One region of the Paenarthrobacter sp. TYUT067 genome, then DNA from elsewhere that is predicted to be linked to it. Evidence: riboswitches for the same ligand, from Rfam matches in the RefSeq annotation. Region 1 holds a riboswitch; each other region holds the start of a gene.
What was found. Region 1 has a riboswitch for thiamine pyrophosphate ahead of MOD31_RS10075 (ECF transporter S component). Riboswitches for the same ligand answer to the same signal wherever they lie in the genome.

Region 1 (5,880 bases):
GCGAGCACCGTGGCCACCGAGAGCCGCCGCTTCTCCCCGCCGGACAACGTGTACGGGTTGGCATCCACCAAGTGCGTCAACCGCAACCGCTCCAGCAGTTCATCCACGCGTTCCTCGCCGTGGCCAAGATGCTTTGGACCAAACATGAGCTCATCCAGGACGTTGCCTGTGACGAACTGGTGCTCAGGTTCCTGGAAAACCGTGCCAATGCGGGAGATCAACTGCTCGGCTTTCCACTTGTACGGGTCAATACCGGCACCCTGGGAAAGGTCGACGGCGGCACTGACCTTGCCGTCCACCGGCGCAAGAAGGCCGGCGAACGTGAGCGCGAAAGTGGATTTGCCGGCACCGTTCGGACCCGTGATGGTCAGCGCTTGGCCTGCCCTGACCTGTGCACTGATGCCCGTTTGAACCGGCACGGGTGGGATGGTCTTGAACCTCTTGCGTCGTGGCTTTTCCCGGGAAACTGCGAGGTCCTGCGCCGCGAGGAGGAGCTGCGCGGTGTGGGGTTCGGCGTGGGGATCATTCCGCCGTTCCCGGGTCGCCGGAACATATCCCGGCACCCAGACGCCGGCTGACATCAGCATGGTGCGGGCTTCAGAAAGTACCTGGTCCGGCGGCCCGTCCAAGAGGACGCCCCCTGTAGCCCGGCCCGCTCCCAAGCCGTCCGAGCCCGCCGCCTTTGTTGACCCTGGCTGCAGGACCACAATCCGGTCCACCAGGTCCTTCCACACGGACACTCGGTGTTCCACCACAACAAGGGTGGCGCCGGTCTTGTCCAGGCACCGCCCTACCGCATCCCGGACCTCCAGAACGCCCGCCGGGTCCAAGTTTGCTGTTGGTTCGTCCAGCAGGATCAGGCCGGGTCGCATCGCCAAAATGCCGGCCAGCGCCAGGCGCTGCTTCTGTCCACCGGAGAGTGCCGCCGTCGGGTGATCCAACGCCAAACCGCCGCCTGCCGCGGTACGCAACCCCACGTCGTCGAGCGCTTCATGGACGCGTTCCCAGATCTCGTCCCTTGGGACGGCGAGGTTCTCCGCGCCGAAGGCGACGTCGTCACCCACGCGCGAGAGGACCACCTGTGTCTCAGGGTCCTGCTGCATCAGCCCGGCCCGGCCACGCTGCTCGCGGGGCGCGACGCCGTCAATCAGCAGGGAGCCGGTCTCATCCGAGTCGTCTTCCTCGTCCCCCAGAACCCCGGCAAGGGCATGCAGGAGCGTGGACTTGCCCGCACCCGAAGGACCCAGCAGCAGCACGCGCTCCCCCGGTTCAATCCGAAGGTCCAGGCCCTCAATGGCAGCTTGGGCCCGGCCTGCATGCCGCCACCCCCAGCCCTCGGCGGAGATGGCAGCAGGCTGCACCGCGCCGCTAAGTGTCGCGGACATCAGTTGAAGACTGGCTCCGAAGCGGCCTTGCGCGAGGCAAAGGAGCTCAGCACCCCGGTCTTGGCCAGCCCGCGCGTCGCAATCCACGAGAGTGCGCCCGCGATGATCGCCCCGGAGATCGTGGTGAAGGTGATGTAGGCCAGCTTGTCGATGGCCTCGTAAGCGATGTTCCAGCCCCAGGGCAGGAAGGAGTCGTTTAGGCCGCAGAAGAGACCCGCGCCGGCGCCCGCAAGGAGAGCAGTGGGCAGGTTGAACTTCTTGTACCGGAACGCCGCGAAGATGAGTTCGGCGCCCAGGCCCTGCAAAATGCCGGAGATGAGCACCGTGGTGCCGTACTGCGAACCCATGATGAGCTCACCCGTGGCGGCAACAGCCTCGCAGAACAGCGCTGCACCCGGCTTGCGGATAATGAGCATGCCCAGGACCGCAGGGATCATCCAGCCGCCGGCGATCAGACCGGTGAGCGGCGGATACGTCGCATTCATGGGGATGGAGACCAGTGCGGCGCCCTGGGACCATGCCCAGAAAATCACGCCGCCGGCAATGGCGATCAAAGCCGCCACAACAATGTCTACAACACGCCAGTTATAACTGGTCTTCTTCACGTTTACCGTGGTCATTTTCTGCCTCCTGAGGTTACAGGAGGGGAAAGTGCTACCCGTCATCCAGCTGGCCTGCGCCGCCCGGATCCGGACACTCTGAGAAGCTCGACTCCCTTGCGCCGGTACTAACCGGATCAGGTTCGAGGGTCTGCGGCTATCCGCACTCTCAGCGCCCTCGCGTCTCCTGCATCTCTGCAGAGTCCGACGGCGGCGCTCCCCTGTCGTTATCAAATCTGCCCTGATGGGCTGGTTCAGTTTACACCTGAGTCCGCGGCGGGCGCTGGTCCGTTGGGCGGCATTCAGTCACAATCAGCCGCGGCGGAGCACAGTGCTGACCCCCGTGCGCGTTGCGAGGCCCACTCTGCACCCTAAACCCACACCATTCCATGCACACCGGGCCACACAACGGGACCTGAGAGAATGAACCAGCAGACTTCACCGCGGCAAAGGGGCACACGTCATGACGAACCTTCCCACCACCCATAGCGCTGTGCCCCAACCACGTCTGGCCGCAAGCGTCATCCTGCTCCGTGATGCCCCTGCCGGGCTCGAAGCCTTCGTCCAACACAGGGTCAGCACCATGGACTTCGCGGCCGGAATGGTGGTCTTCCCGGGAGGACGTGTGGACTCCGCGGACGGGTCCGGGTGGGACTACCCGGAGGAATTGCTTCAACGCCACGCGTCAGAATGGAACCAGAGCTCCGTGGGCGCGGATCCTGCCGAAGCCGTGAGGAACGCCGGGAGAATACTCACTGCGGCCATCCGCGAAGTTCAGGAGGAGGCCGGGCTCACCATCGAAGCCGGACACCTCCGCCCGTGGGCCAACTGGATCACGCCCGCGGACATGCCCAAGCGCTTCGACACCTTCTTCTACATTGCCAAGCCAACAGCTGGTGCTACGCCCCAACACCAAACAACCGAGGCTTGGCAATCATTGTGGATGCCTGTGGCGGAGATTCTTGCAGCGGAAGCGGCCGGCACTTTGAAGTTGATGCCGCCAACCTATTACCTCCTCAAGGAACTTGCCGGGTTCGGAACAGTTGACCAGGTTTGGACGGCCGAGCACAGCGTCGTCCCGGTGCTGGCGCCGGTGGGCTCCATGGCAGCGTTCCTTAAGGAGCGGGAAAACCGTCGCTAACGCGTGCGATGGGTGTAGCCAGCTAGGCTGGGGACATGAACCTCTTCTTTAAGCTGATCGGTGCCGGAGTAAGCCTCGGGGCAGGCTTCGTGGGCACCAAACTCGTCAACAAAGGGTGGGAAAAGGCAACAGGCAACAAGCCGCCCCTGGGTCATGACGACGCAGAAACCAGCCTGCGCTCGGCCTTAACCTTCGCTTTGATCTCCGCCTTTGTCAGCACGCTCATCCAAGTCCTGGCGAGCCGGGGCACCCAGCGGGCCATCGCGCGCTTCGCCAAGAGCCACGACATCGTCTAGGCATCCAAACCACGACGCCGGGTCACCTGCAGGTGACCCGGCGTTCGTCGTTGCTGCTGCTAGCTGTCGCTCCGCGGTTCCTGGCCGGCAGCCGCCCTTTGGACCACGGCCTCCAGTTCATCCTTGGTGAGCTTCTCCCGGTGTCCATGTTTGGTGCGGTAGGCAGAACGGCCAACCATGTGAGCTGACACTGGTGCTGTGAGGAGCTGGAAGATCCATGCCACCAACAGAACCGGCCACACCCACCATGTCCGCATCTGAAGTCCAATCGCGGCCAGCATGAGGAACAGACCCAGGACCTGCGGTTTGGTGGCTGCGTGCATGCGGCTCATGAGGTCCGGGAACCTCAACAAGCCAATGGCTGCGCCCAGGGACATCAGCGCGCCCACCACCAGGAACACCGCGGTGACAGCATCAATGACGGAGTCAAGGCCCGAAGCGTCAGGATTCATTGCTCTGTTCCCTTCGCTCGGCCACGAACCTTGCAACGGTCACCGAGCCAATAAAACCGATCACTGCCAGAGCCACCAGCAGCATCAGGTTGTTCAGGTGCTTGTTCAGCGCCATGTCAATCGCCAAGGCAGCGCCCAGGATGGCCAGCAAAACATCTGATGCCAGAACACGGTCCAGAAGGGACGGACCGACGGCGATGCGGACAATCGCACCTGCGGCCGCCAGGCTGAGGATGACGGCGGTAACCACCAGAACTACTTCCTTCACAGCGCCGCCCCTTCCAGCCCTGGCCGTTGTTCGGCCTTGAGCGCCTCGACTTCTTCGCGTGTACCCATAATGCGGATCAATCCTGCTTCGATGTCTTGGGTTTCCTGACGAATTTTGTCGATATCCGCCTCTTCATAAATGTTCAGTGCGTGCAGGTACAGCGTGGAAGTGGAGCGGTCCACCTCCACCACCAGGGAGCCTGGGATCAACGAGATCACGTGGCCGGTGGCCGTCACCATGAGGTCGGAATGGCTCCGCAACGGAACGGCGACGACGGCGCTGCGGACCTTGGGCCCTTTTGCGACAGCCAGGTACAGCACCAGGAAGCTCGCTGCCACCACTTTGGCGAGGAACATCAGCGCAAAGGGAATGGCGCGAAGAATGTTGAACCTGCCGCTGAGCTCGACGGGCGGAAGGTAGAAGAACTTGGCCACCAGCACGGCAATCAAGGCGCCGAACAGGAGATTCCCGGGGCTGAAGTCCCGCCACAGGGCACCCCATACGATCACCAACCAGATGAGCAGCGGCAGTTCCGTGCGGAACGAGATCGGTTTACGGCTCATTTGGCATCCCCCGTCTGCACGTCATCCCTTCGAACCAGCGGCGGCACCACAACCGAATCTCCGAGGACCGAGTGAATATAGGCCGAACGGTCCAGCATGATTCCTGCGGAGCCGTCAGCGACCTTGAACAACGGGCCTGCAAAGACGGTCAGTGCCACGCCGAACACCACCAGTCCAGCTGTGGATCCCACCATGGTCCGTGGAAGTACTCCCACGTTCCCGGGCGTTTTTAGCACGGGGTCCGGATACTCAGCGTCCTCGGGCCTGCGCCAGAACGCCCTGTTCCAGACACGGGCGATCGCCAGCAGTGTCAGCAGGCTGGTGACCACGCCGCCCACCACCAACGTGATCGCCAACGGCGTCCCCAGCTCCACACCTGCTTGCAACAACCCCAGCTTTCCCAGGAAGCCGGAGAACGGCGGAATGCCCGCCAGGTTCATCGCGGGGATAAAGAACAACAAGGCCAGCAGCGGGGAGAGCTTGGCCAAGCCACCCAAGCGGTCTATGGACGAGCTGCCACCACGCCGCTCAATGAGGCCGGTGACCAGGAACAAACTGGTCTGGACGGTGATGTGGTGGGCTACGTAGAAGACCGCGGCGCCCAAACCTGCCACTGAGCTCATGGCCAGGCCAAACACCATGTAACCGATGTGGCTCACCAAGGTAAAGGACAGCAGACGTTTAATGTCGCTCTGGGCCAAGGCACCCAGAATTCCGACAATCATGGTCAATAGCGCCACCACCATCAGTGGGACGTTCAGCGTGTCCCCTGGGAATAAGAGCGTCTCTGTCCGGACCATCGCGTAGACACCCACCTTTGTCAGCAATCCTGCGAACACGGCGGTGACTGGGGCGGGAGCAGTTGGATAGGAGTCAGGAAGCCAGAAAGACAGTGGGAAGACTGCAGCCTTGATGCCGAACGCCACCAACAGCATCACATGCAGGAGGTTCTGGGTGCCCTGGTCCAGCTCGGCCAGCTTGATGGCCAGGTCCGCCATGGTGATGGTTCCCGTGGCTCCGTAGATCATGGCGATCGCAATGAGGAACAGTACGGACGAGACCACGGAAACCACCACATACGTAACACCGGCCCGGATACGCGGCCCCGTTCCGCCCAGCGTCATCAGCACGTAACTTGCTGTCAGCAGGATCTCGAAACCGACATAGAGGTTGAAG
Region 2 (5,880 bases), on a different contig from region 1:
GTAGACCATCGAAAGAAGTGCACGGCGCGTGTTCAATTCACTCTCTGACCGGTTGACAGCAACCTTCAAGAACCTTCGTGGCAAGGGCCGCCTCACCGAGGCTGACGTCGATGCCACAGTTCGTGAAATTCGCCGTGCCTTGCTGGATGCGGACGTTGCAGTTTCCGTGGTCCGCGAGTTCACAGGCCGCATCCGCGAACGTGCCCTCGGCGCCGAAGTCTCGGGAGCGTTGAACCCGAGCCAGCAGATCGTCAAGATCGTCAACGAGGAACTCAAGGAGATCCTCGGCGGCGAAACGCGCCGTATTCGTTTGGCCAAGACCGGCCCCACCATCATCATGCTCGCCGGCCTCCAGGGTGCCGGTAAGACCACTCTTGCAGGCAAGCTATCCAAGTGGCTCAAGTCCCAGGGCCACAGCCCCATGCTGGTGGCTTGTGATCTCCAGCGCCCCAATGCCGTGACCCAGCTCCAAGTGGTGGGACAGCGCGCGGGCGTCCCGGTGTTCGCTCCGCACCCCGGTGCAACGTCCGAGCTCGAGCACCCTGCGGGCGACCCCGTAGCCGTCGCCAAGGCCGGTGTTGAGGAAGCACGTCAGAAGTTGCACGACGTCGTGATTGTTGACACCGCCGGTCGTCTCGGCGTCGACGCCGAGATGATGGATCAGGCCCGCCGCATCCGTCAGGCGATCATCCCCAACGAAGTTCTCTTCGTTATCGACTCCATGATTGGCCAGGACGCCGTTAACACGGCGATGGCCTTCGATGAAGGCGTTAACTTCACGGGCATCGTTCTGTCCAAGCTCGACGGCGACGCCCGCGGCGGTGCCGCGCTTTCGGTCGCGTCCGTCACTGGTAAGCCGGTGATGTTTGCCTCCACCGGTGAAGGCCTGGATGATTTCGAGCTCTTCCACCCGGACCGTATGGCTTCCCGCATCCTGGACATGGGCGACGTCCTCACCCTGATTGAACAGGCCGAGAGGTCGTGGGACAAAGACGAAGCCGCCCGGATGGCGAAGAAGTTCGCTGATCAGGAAGACTTCACCCTGGACGACTTCCTCGCCCAGATGCAGCAAATCCGCAACATGGGCTCCATGAAGAAGATGCTCATGATGATGCCGGGTGCGCAGAACATCCGTCAGCAGCTGGAGAACTTCGACGAAAAAGAGATCGACCGCGTTGAGGCGATCGTCCGCTCCATGACTCCGCATGAGCGTGTTGCTCCGAAGATCATCAACGGCTCACGCCGTGCCCGTATCGCCAGGGGTTCCGGTGTGCACGTGTCCGAGGTCAATGGCCTGTTGGAGCGGTTCGCGCAGGCCCAGAAGATGATGAAGAAGCTCGCTCAGGGCGGCGGCATGCCGGGTATGCCCGGGATGCCTGGTCTCGGTGGTCCTGGCGGCGGGCGCAAAAACGGGAAGAACGCCCCTAAGAAGAAGGCTCGTTCGGGCAACCCCGCAAAGGCGGCACAGGAACTGCGTGACGCTGAGGCCAAGCGGGCCAACGCGGCCTCGGCAGCACCCACGGGCGCGGCTTTTGGACAGGGTGCCGCGGACTTCGATCCGTCGTCCCTGAATCTCCCCAAGGGCTTCGACAAGTTCCTCGGAAAGTAAGTAGTGCTTCCCAAGGAGCCGGGATTTCCGGCCCTTGGGATGTCAGAGCCGTGGAATAGGCTGAACCAATGCATAAGCAGCGCGTAGTCTTCGTTCACGGCCTGGGCAGTTTCGGTGCTGCGGCATGGCCGAAGCAACATGGCATGGCCCTCGCTTATGATGCCCTCTTCCTTCGGCGGCACGGCTTTGATGCCGTCGCCGAACCAACGGAATCCAATGTGGCGGCGGACGTTGCCATTGTGATCAATGCCTTGATTGACTCCGGTGGAGGCCACATCGTGGCACACGAGCAAGGCGCCATCTCCGCCATGCTGGCAGCAATCGAACGCCCCGAGCTGGTGCATTCACTCACTTTGGTGGAGCCAGCATGTTTGTCCCTGACTGCTGAGCTTCCGGCTACGGGTTCCCACCGGGCACTCATGGAACCGCTGTTCGACGCCCGCACGCAGCTCAATGACGCCGATTACCAGCGTGAATATTTCCGCCGTGCTTTCTCTGCTGAAACGGGTGGGCTGGACACTGCGGAAGCCCGGCGTTCCGCCCGCAGGCTCAGGCTCCAGGCGCCACCATGGGAGGCCCCGCTCCACATTGTTCCCGGGGTTCCCACTTTGGTTCTCACCGGCGGATGGGAGCCGCTTTACGAGGAAATTGCCGGCTACCTCCAGGAAACCGGTGCCCTCCGCCGCGTGGCAGCGGGCGGACACCGGCCCCAGGATTCCGTTGATGGCGACCAGGCTATCCGCTCGTTCATCGCGGATGTGGGCCGGGCGATGTCAGTTCAGGCCTCCTGAGCTGCTGCCTTGGTTCGCGGGGACGTGAAGCTCCGGCAGGTACACCTTTCCCCCTGAAGCCAGGAACTCCTCGCTCTTTTCGCGCATCCCGTTATACATTCCTGCGATTGCAGCCTGGGATTCTGCCGAACCGTATTCGTCGCGGATGTCCTGGCTGATGCGCATCGAACAGAACTTAGGTCCGCACATGGAGCAGAAATGAGCGGTTTTTGCCGGTTCTGCCGGCAGCGTCTCGTCGTGGAAAGCTTCTGCGGTGACAGGGTCCAGGGACAAGGCGAACTGGTCCCTCCAGCGGAACTCGAACCGCGCCTTGGACAGCGCATCATCACGTTCATGAGCTCCCGGATGTCCCTTGGCGAGGTCAGCCGCGTGCGCCGCGATTTTGTACGTGATGACGCCAGTCTTGACGTCATCCTTGTTGGGCAGCCCCAAATGCTCCTTCGGAGTCACGTAACAGAGCATCGCGGTGCCGTAGCGTGCAATTTCCGTGGCGCCGATGGCCGAGGTGATGTGGTCATAGCCGGGGGCGATGTCGGTAACCAGTGGACCCAAGGTGTAGAACGGCGCACCCTTGCACAGTTCCTGCTGGCGCTCAACATTCTCCCGCACCAGGTGGAAGGGAATATGCCCGGGGCCTTCCACCATCACCTGGACGTCGAACTCCCACGCCCGCTGCGTCAGCTCTGCGAGGGTGTCCAACTCGGCGAACTGCGCGGCGTCGTTTGCGTCCGCAATGGAACCGGGACGCAGCCCGTCTCCCAAGGAGAACGCGACATCGTACCGGGCAAAGATTTCGCAGAGCTCGTCAAAGTGCGTGTAAAGAAAGTTCTCCCTGTGGTGCGCCAGACACCAACCGGCCATGATGGACCCGCCGCGCGAAACGATGCCCGTGACCCGGTTGGCGGTCAACGGCACGTACCTCAGCAAAACGCCCGCATGGATGGTCATATAGTCCACGCCTTGCTCGCATTGCTCAATGACGGTATCGCGGAAGATTTCCCACGTCAGCTTGTTGGCCTCGCCGTTAACCTTTTCAAGGGCCTGATAGATAGGGACTGTTCCGATCGGGACAGGTGAGTTGCGGATGATCCATTCACGCGTCGTGTGGATGTCGTCCCCCGTGGAGAGATCCATCACCGTGTCAGCGCCCCACTTGGCAGCCCACTGCAGCTTGTCCACTTCCTCGGCGATGGAGCTGGTGACCGCTGAGTTTCCGATGTTGGCGTTGATCTTGACCAGGAAAGCTTTGCCGATGATCATTGGTTCGGATTCGGGGTGGTTGATGTTGTTCGGGATGATCGCCCTTCCCGCGGCAACTTCGCTGCGGACGAGTTCAACATCGCAGTTCTCCCGCAAGGCGACGAACTGCATTTCAGGAGTTACTACTCCCTGCTTCGCGTAGTACATCTGCGTGACAGTCCTACCTTCCACGGCGCGGCGCGGCACGGGTTGCGCGCCCTTCCACTCCGCTGACGCTGCCCCACGCCGGACCGCGGACTTGCCGTCGTCGAGCAGGCTCCGCTGCCGACCGGAATAGGCTTCCGTATCTCCGCGGGCTTCGATCCACGGTGCACGGAACGGCTCCAACCCCACCACCGGATCGCTGCCCGGGCCTGCTGTTCGGTAAACCTGCAAAGGTGGATTGGCTTGCCCGTTGGGGGAGGGCTCCAAGGCGATCGCGGTGACGGGGACGCGTATGCCGTTGTCCGGATCTTCCAGCCACGCCAACGAGTGGGACTGCAACGATTGCGTGACGGACTGTTTTTGGTCCATGCCGAACTGATTTTGGACAGGGCTGTGCTGTGTTTCTGCGGTGCTCAAGGGAATACTCACTTCCTTCGCCGGCATTACCCGGACAGGTTCAACGGTCGCAGACTGCATCAGTCCGATCTCAGCCCCTGCAAGGGCTCCCGTGTGGTCGTAGACGAAGCTACCACAGCTACGAACCACCGCCCAGTCACATGGTGGGAACCGGCTCTGCCATGCCACCCCGGCTACGCTTTTGCCATGGCCAACATCATCGAATTCAGTGGACCCGTGCTCGTCTCGGCGGACGAAGAGCGCCAGGGGCTATGGTCAGTGGACGGCACCTTGACGTTCCAGCGTCCCGCTTCTGCGCCGGACAGAGTGCTGAACGGTTGGGTCCTGCCGGGTTTGGTTGACGCTCACTGCCATGTCGGACTCGGTGTTGGAGGAGCCGTTGATGAGCACGCCACGCTGGCCCAAGCCCAAGCAGACCTCGACGCCGGGACGCTGTTAATCCGCGATTGCGGATCGCCCTCGGACACCCGCTGGGTACAGCAGCGATCGGACTTGCCCCGCTTGATCCGTTCAGGCCGGCATATTGCGCGGAGCCGGCGGTACCTCCGCGGCCTGGGGCATGAAATTGAGCCCGCTGAACTGGTTGAGACCGTACGAAAGGAAGCCCGGGACGGCGATGGCTGGGTGAAACTAGTGGGCGATTGGATAGATCGCGACGTCGGTGACCTCGCGGTTTCCTTCCCGGCCAGGACCGTGAAGGATGCCATCTCAGCGGCGCATGATGAAGGTGCCAGGGTCACGGCTCACTGTTTCGCTGAGGACACCATTGACGACATGCTCGATGCCAATATCGATTGCATTGAGCACGCTACCGGTCTCCTCCCGAGGCACCTTCCCCGCTTGGTGGAGCAGTCGGTGCCGATTGTTCCAACGTTGGTCAATATCGCTACCTTTCCCGATATTGCCGCGCAGGCAGAGCCAAAGTTTCCGAAGTACGCGGACCACATGCTGCGTCTGTGGGAGCGTCGCCATGAGCGTGTGTTGTCGGCCTTCGAAGCGGGGGTTTCGATCTATGCCGGGACTGATGCCGGCAGCGTCATCAGGCACGGCCGGATTGCGGAGGAGATGAAGGAACTGCACGACGCCGGCCTTCCGCCGGCGGCGGTCCTGAACGCCGCATCCTGGGGTGCCCGTGCGTGGCTGGGAGCCGAGGGCATCAGTGAAGGGGCCAGCGCCGACGTCGTGCTCTGCAGTGAGGATCCGCGGCGTCAGCTGCGGACTATGGACGAACTCCGGCACATCGTGATTCGAGGGAACGTCGTGCGTTAGGAATAAATTGAAGCTTCAAGTAATTTAGATAGGTAAGAAGGTGCCGATAAGCGGCCACCTCGGAACCGGGAGCTTCACATGACCTCATCATCCAGCCAGGATCTTCTGCCTGCCGAACTCACCATGGGCACCGTCATGCTCAAGGTGGGCGACATGAAGGTCATGAGTGACTACTACCAGCGGGCCCTTGGCCTGGACGTGGTGGCCGAGCAAGACGGCGGGCTGTATTTGGGGCGTGTCGGCAAGCCGGTCGTCCACCTCGCTCCCGCGGCTGGCCTGCAGATTCCGGGTCGGGGCGAAGCCGGCCTGTTCCACACGGCCATTCTGTTCGAGGACCAGCCCTCATTGGCCGCCACCATTGCCACGGCAGCCGAATACGAACCCCGCGCG
Region 3 (5,880 bases), on a different contig from region 1:
ACGGCCGCGGCGAGTACCAAACTCAACCGCACCGGCCTGCAGTGCGAACAGGGTGTCGTCGCCACCGCGACCGACGCCTGCACCCGGGTGGAAGTGGGTTCCACGCTGGCGAACGATGATCTCGCCAGCGGAAACTACCTGACCACCGAAACGCTTGACGCCCAGGTACTGAGCGTTGGAGTCACGACCGTTGCGAGTGGAACTCGCGCCTTTTTTGTGTGCCATGTGAAATGCCTGCCTCTAAATTTCTGGGGAAACTGAAAAACCTGAACAGCGGTAACGAAAGTTACGCGATGCTGGTGATCTTGATCTTGGTCAGTTCCTGACGGTGACCCTGACGCTTCCGGTAGCCGGTCTTGTTCTTGAACTTCTGGATGACGATCTTCGGACCACGGAGGTCTTCGAGGATCTCAGCCGTGACCTTGACGTTGGCCAGTTCCGCAGCAGCGGAAGTGACCTTGTCGCCGTCAACCAGGAGCAATGCGGGCAGCTCAAGCGTGCTACCGGCTCCACCGGGGACGCGGTTCAGCGTTACGTAGTCTCCAACGGAAACTTTTTCTTGGCGGCCGCCTGCGCGGACAATCGCGTACACCACTTGGGTACTCACTTCTCTCGACGTTTATTACAAAATTTGCGTGCGGAACCTTGAACCGGAATCAGGCCTGGTTCGCGCTGTGCCTCAACGCCGTGGACTTCTGATCGAAGCCCGCGAGTCATCCCATGAACAATTCCAAGGGGCATAACCCAAGTGTTGGCGTAAGCACCGAAGATCAAGATTACGCTAGTTTGACCTTCGTCTGCAAATGAGGCCGAGTCCGGAGGCTACCTCGTGACTTGCGTCACCAGTTGATACGGACTCTCCCGGCACCGTGCCCATACAGCCTACCGTGTTTGCGCGAGATTAACGCGATTCGGCCAGCGACGCGCGGAAGTGTCCCCGCAATCGCATCTAATCCGCCCAAGGGAACCCTGCCAAAGTGACGCCCGGCAAACTCAGGCAAACAGCCTGGGAGCATCGAAGAATGCGGTCTCGTAACGGCAGGACTGGGTGAAGGCCTCCATCATCGCGGCCCTCTCCGTATCAGAAGCCGCGACCGCCGCAGCATCCGTGAGGCTGATCGCTTTCCGCGTTGCCGCGGCGAAGTCCTCGTCAGCGTAGGTCGTCAGCCAGTCGGCATACGCATGGTCCGCCGCGGCGCCCGCATTCAGGTAATTGGCATGGAGCTGCCGCCCCACCTCCGCGTACAACCAGAAGCAAGGAAGTATTGCGGCGAGAACCACGGCGTAACTGCCGGAAGCGGACGTTGCCAGCAAATGGTCCACGTAGGACTTGGTGACCGGCCCCAGTGCGGTCGGCGCTTCACGGCTGCTTAGCCACGTCCTGTGCAACTCCGACTCTACCTCCAGGCATTGCTGCGATGACCTGGCCCAGAACAGTTGCTCTTCTTCCGTGGGGGCCAGGGCGCCGGCACGTGCCAAGACCCGGGAGTACCCGTTGAGGTAGATCGCATCCTGGGCGAGGTAGTAAGTGAAATCACGTTCTGGGAGTTCTCCGGATTGGAGTTGCTGAATAAAGGGAAGTCCATGAATGGATTCGAGTTCCGGAACGGCCGCCTCCCACAAAGCCGCAGCGAAGGCGCCCGGGGCTGACGCTCGCTGGAGGTGATGGAAGTGATGCACCGGACCGTTCCCCCGGCCTACCTGGAGTTCCGCCGAGGCTGTCAAAGCTCCGAGTAGCCAGGGCTTTACTTCCCGCAGTGATGTTTCCCAGTTGCCCGTGCGGGCCTGGACGGTGGCCAGGGCGGACGAAAGAGAGCAACCGGTTCCGTGGCTGTTGCGCGTCGCCACGCGGGGACCTGATACCTCCACAACATCCCGTGACAAAAGCCCTGTGGTGTTCACCAAGGCATCCGGGCATTCCGGGCCCGGCAAGTGGCCACCCTTGACCAGAACTGTGTTTCCGTACTCCGCAGCAAGCCGCTTGCCTTGCTCCAGTGCCGAAGCCCAGTCTGCTGCCTCAGGCTCCCCCAGCAGCATGGCAAGCTCAGGAACATTGGGAGTAATGAGGTGGGCCAGGGGTAGCAGTGAACGCAGGGCATTCTCCGCGGACTCCCGCAGCAGCCGGTCGCCACTGGTGGCCACCATCACCGGATCAAGAACCACGACGGCGGGGCGCACCTCTTCGAGCCAGTCCCGGACCTGGGCAATGACGGCAGCATCGCCGAGCATTCCGATCTTGACGGCATCAACGATGATGTCGCCGCTAATTGCTTCCAGTTGTTGACGCAGGAAATGCGCCGGAGGGACGTGGACTGCGCTCACCCCCACTGTGTTTTGCGCGGTGAGAGCCGTAATGGCAGTCATGCCGTACCCACCCAACGCTGCAATGCTCTTCAGGTCCGCCTGAATTCCGGCACCGCCGGAAGGGTCCGAACCGGCAATAGTGAGAACGCGCGGGACCTGGCGGGCTGACGTGTGAGCGTCCAGCGGGTATACCGAGTGGAGCGGGTACACAGATGAATGTAGTGATGCAGCCATGAGGACATCCCTTCGCCGGTGCTAACCGGACAGGTTCAACGGGTCTGGATCTCAGCCGGGCCCATCGCCCGGCACCCCGTGTCAGTCCCCTAGCCTAGCCGGGAAGCCTGGTGCTGCAGGTACCGAACCATCCGGGAGCCCGGATGTGACCGTGGAACGCGTCCCCCGCCAAGGATTCAACGCAACGTAAAAAGGGCCCTGCGCTCCCGCCAGATGCAGGTAGCGCAGGGCCCTTTGAGCCGATGTTGGCCGCGGAGAGCGGCTCGGCCGTGACTAAAGCTCCGAGGCTGGAACCCCGACTCCTAGAATGATGGGCTCGGAGGCCGGCGCCTTCTTGACTGGCTCCACGGGCGCCTTGGCCTCATGGGACGAGCCCTGGGGGGCCGAGGCCGTCACCACATGGTGCTCGACGCTGGTTTCATTGGCCGCACCCTGAGCCCGGCTGGCACTGCGGTTGCGACGACCACGACGACCCCGCGGAGATGCCGAAGCCTCAGGATCTTCCTCAACCCGCGCCGGTGCGTCAGCCTTCCGGGCCACAGCAGGCTCCTGTACGGCCAGCGGAGCGGGTTGTTCCTCAGATGCCGGAGCGGCGCCAAGGTGGGAGAACGCTTCTGCCAGGAGGTCCAGGCTCATGGCAGGCTTGTTTGCCTGCGGTTCCTCGTGATGCTCCACGAACGGCAACGCAACTTCTTCTCCGCCGAAGCGCAGGACCGGAGTGGACCTGGCTTCCTGGGCGGCTGCATCGCGGTTGGCGGCTTCATGTGCTGATGCCCCCGCTTCGTTGCCGGCTGAGGTTCCAGATCCGGCGTCGGCCGTCCCTTGGTGTTGGCCGGCCGCCCGTGCCTGCTCTTCTGCACGGTGAACTTCGTCGTCGTGCAGGTGCGCGGCGTGCGCCGCAGCGGCAATGGTTGCCAGGGCAGCCCTGGTGGCCTCCGCCTTGGCCTGCCGGGCAGGATCCTGCGGTTCAGTCGGGGTCGCGGGGGCAACCGGGGTAGTCGTCGTCGTATGGACCTGTGCAGGGGTTTCGGCTACGGCCTGTCCCCCACCCTTCCCGCGGCGGCGTTTGCGTTCCGTCCGTGCAGCGGGCTGCTGTACCTCGGAGTGCGGGCGGTGTTGCTCGGCTGCCACCACGTTGGCGCGCCGGTGTTCAACGGGCTCGTCATGAGTGACGACGCCACGTCCGGCGCAATGCTCACACTGCTCACCGAATACCTCAAGAAGGCCGGTGCCCATGCGCTTACGTGTCATCTGGACCAAGCCCAGGGACGTCACCTCGGCCACTTGGTGCTTGGTGCGGTCCCGGCCCAGGCACTCCACCATGCGTCGCAGGACGAGGTCGCGGTTGGATTCGAGGACCATGTCGATGAAGTCGATGACGATGATGCCGCCGATGTCGCGCAGACGGAGCTGGCGCACCACTTCCTCGGCCGCTTCAAGGTTGTTTTTGGTGACCGTTTCTTCAAGGTTTCCACCGCTGCCGGTGAATTTGCCGGTGTTGACGTCCACCACAGTCATGGCCTCGGTACGGTCGATGACCAACGAACCACCGGACGGGAGGAAGACCTTACGTTCCAGGGCTTTATGGATCTGCTCGTCGATGCGCCATGCAGCGAAGATGTCCTGATCCTTGGTCCACTTTTCGAGGCGGCCCACCAGATCAGGGGCAACGTAGGTTACGTATGCCTCGATGGTGTCCCAGGCGTCGTCACCGGAGACGATCAGCTTGGAGAAGTCCTCATTGAAGACATCACGGACCACCTTGATAGTGAGGTCCGGTTCGCCGTACAGCAGTTCAGGGGCAAGGACCTTGGTGGAGGAGGCCTGACCTTCGATGCCTTCCCACTGGGCACGCAGACGGTTGATGTCGTGCGTCAGCTCTTCTTCCGACGCACCCTCAGCGGCTGTGCGGACAATGACACCTGCGTTTTCCGGCAGGCGGTCCTTCAGGATGCGCTTGAGTCGGTTGCGTTCGACGTCGGGCAGCTTGCGGGAGATGCCGGTCATGGAACCACCGGGCACGTACACAAGGTAGCGGCCGGGCAAGGAGATCTGGCTGGTGAGGCGGGCACCCTTGTGACCCACGGGGTCTTTGGTGACCTGAACCAGGACGGAGTCTCCGGACTTCAGGGCGTTCTCGATCCGGCGCGGCTGGCCTTCGAGGTTGACCGCGTCCCAGTTGACTTCACCGGCGTACAGGACGGCGTTGCGGCCGCGTCCGATGTCCACGAAAGCAGCTTCCATGGACGGCAGCACGTTCTGGACCTTGCCCAAGTACACGTTGCCGATCAGGGAGTCCTGCTGGGTCTTGGACACGAAGTGCTCGGCGAGCACACCGTCTTCCAGGACACCGATCTGGATTCTGTCGTCGCGCTGGCGAACGATCATTTGACGGTCCACCGATTCGCGGCGGGCAAGGAACTCGGCCTCGGTGATGACCTGGCGGCGGCGGCCGGTCTCCCGGGACTCACGGCGCCTCTGCTTCTTGGCCTCCAACCGGGTGGAGCCCTTGACACCCGTCACGCGGTTTGACGGAGCTGTCTCGGTGATGGGGCGGGGGGCACGGACGCGGGTGACCGTGTTGGGCGGATCATCATCCGCGCCGCCCGTCAGTTCAAGATCCTGGTCTCCACGACGACGACGGCGACGACGACGAGACGTCACGCCTTCCTCAAGGGCTTCAGGTGCCGGCGCTTCTTCATCGTCAGTCTCGGTGCCGTCCTCGGCCTCGTTCTCATCGCGTTCGGTTCCGCGGCGACCACGGCGGCCACGGCTTCTGCGACGACGACGGCTACCAGCGTCTTCCAGCTCGCCGTCGGCAGGGACTTCGGCTTCTTCTTCGGGCTCCTCGGCTTTTTCTTCAACCGGGGCAACGCGGGGAACGGTGGTGAGGTCCGGGGCCTGGAAGATCATGGACGTGATGGAAACCGGCTCCATGAACAATGATGTGGAGGCGGCAGCAGCGGCTTCCTCGGCGGGTTCCTCGGTGGCGGCTTGGGCTTCAGTCTCGTCAGCAGCTGCTTCAGCGGCAGGTGCCTCGGGCTGGGCCTTTTCCGGCGTCGTGCTGTCCGCCACGGCTTCCGCAGCTGCGGGTGCCTCGGCTACCTCAGCTTTGGGCTTGGCAGTACGACGGCGGCGGACCGGCTTTTCGGGGGCAGGTTCGGCCATCGCTTCGGGCGCGGCTTCTGCGGCGGCTTCGGGCGCGGCAGTGGCGTCATCCCCCAAACCGGGCAAAGGCTCGGCAGGCTCTGCCTTCTTGCGGGAGCGGGTGCGGCGCACCGGCGCTTTGGTGGCCTCCGGGGTCGCTTCCGGCGCCGGCGTGTCAGCCGCAGGCGCCTCTAC

Region 2: another riboswitch for thiamine pyrophosphate. It lies ahead of thiC (phosphomethylpyrimidine synthase ThiC); the one in region 1 lies ahead of MOD31_RS10075 (ECF transporter S component).
Region 3: another riboswitch for thiamine pyrophosphate. It lies ahead of thiD (bifunctional hydroxymethylpyrimidine kinase/phosphomethylpyrimidine kinase); the one in region 1 lies ahead of MOD31_RS10075 (ECF transporter S component).

What each region holds. Positions count from the first base shown of each region.
Region 1 covers NZ_JAMOIT010000009.1:89,285-95,164, forward strand. Annotated here, with positions in the region: gene MOD31_RS10070 (ABC transporter ATP-binding protein) at 1-1,385, opposite strand, end outside; gene MOD31_RS10075 (ECF transporter S component) at 1,385-2,005, opposite strand; TPP riboswitch at 2,081-2,217, opposite strand; gene MOD31_RS10080 (NUDIX hydrolase) at 2,448-3,125, shown strand; gene MOD31_RS10085 (DUF4235 domain-containing protein) at 3,161-3,421, shown strand; gene mnhG (monovalent cation/H(+) antiporter subunit G) at 3,481-3,873, opposite strand; gene MOD31_RS10095 (monovalent cation/H+ antiporter complex subunit F) at 3,863-4,141, opposite strand; gene MOD31_RS10100 (Na+/H+ antiporter subunit E) at 4,138-4,704, opposite strand; gene MOD31_RS10105 (Na+/H+ antiporter subunit D) at 4,701-5,880, opposite strand, start outside.
Region 2 covers NZ_JAMOIT010000002.1:304,665-310,544, forward strand. Annotated here, with positions in the region: gene ffh (signal recognition particle protein) at 29-1,609, shown strand; gene MOD31_RS02880 (alpha/beta fold hydrolase) at 1,678-2,400, shown strand; gene thiC (phosphomethylpyrimidine synthase ThiC) at 2,383-4,173, opposite strand; TPP riboswitch at 4,217-4,324, opposite strand; gene MOD31_RS02890 (amidohydrolase family protein) at 4,408-5,490, shown strand; gene MOD31_RS02895 (VOC family protein) at 5,569-5,880, shown strand, end outside.
Region 3 covers NZ_JAMOIT010000020.1:60,660-66,539, reverse strand. Annotated here, with positions in the region: gene rpmA (50S ribosomal protein L27) at 1-225, opposite strand, end outside; gene rplU (50S ribosomal protein L21) at 287-595, opposite strand; gene thiD (bifunctional hydroxymethylpyrimidine kinase/phosphomethylpyrimidine kinase) at 994-2,538, opposite strand; TPP riboswitch at 2,529-2,627, opposite strand; gene MOD31_RS17405 (Rne/Rng family ribonuclease) at 2,812-5,880, opposite strand, start outside.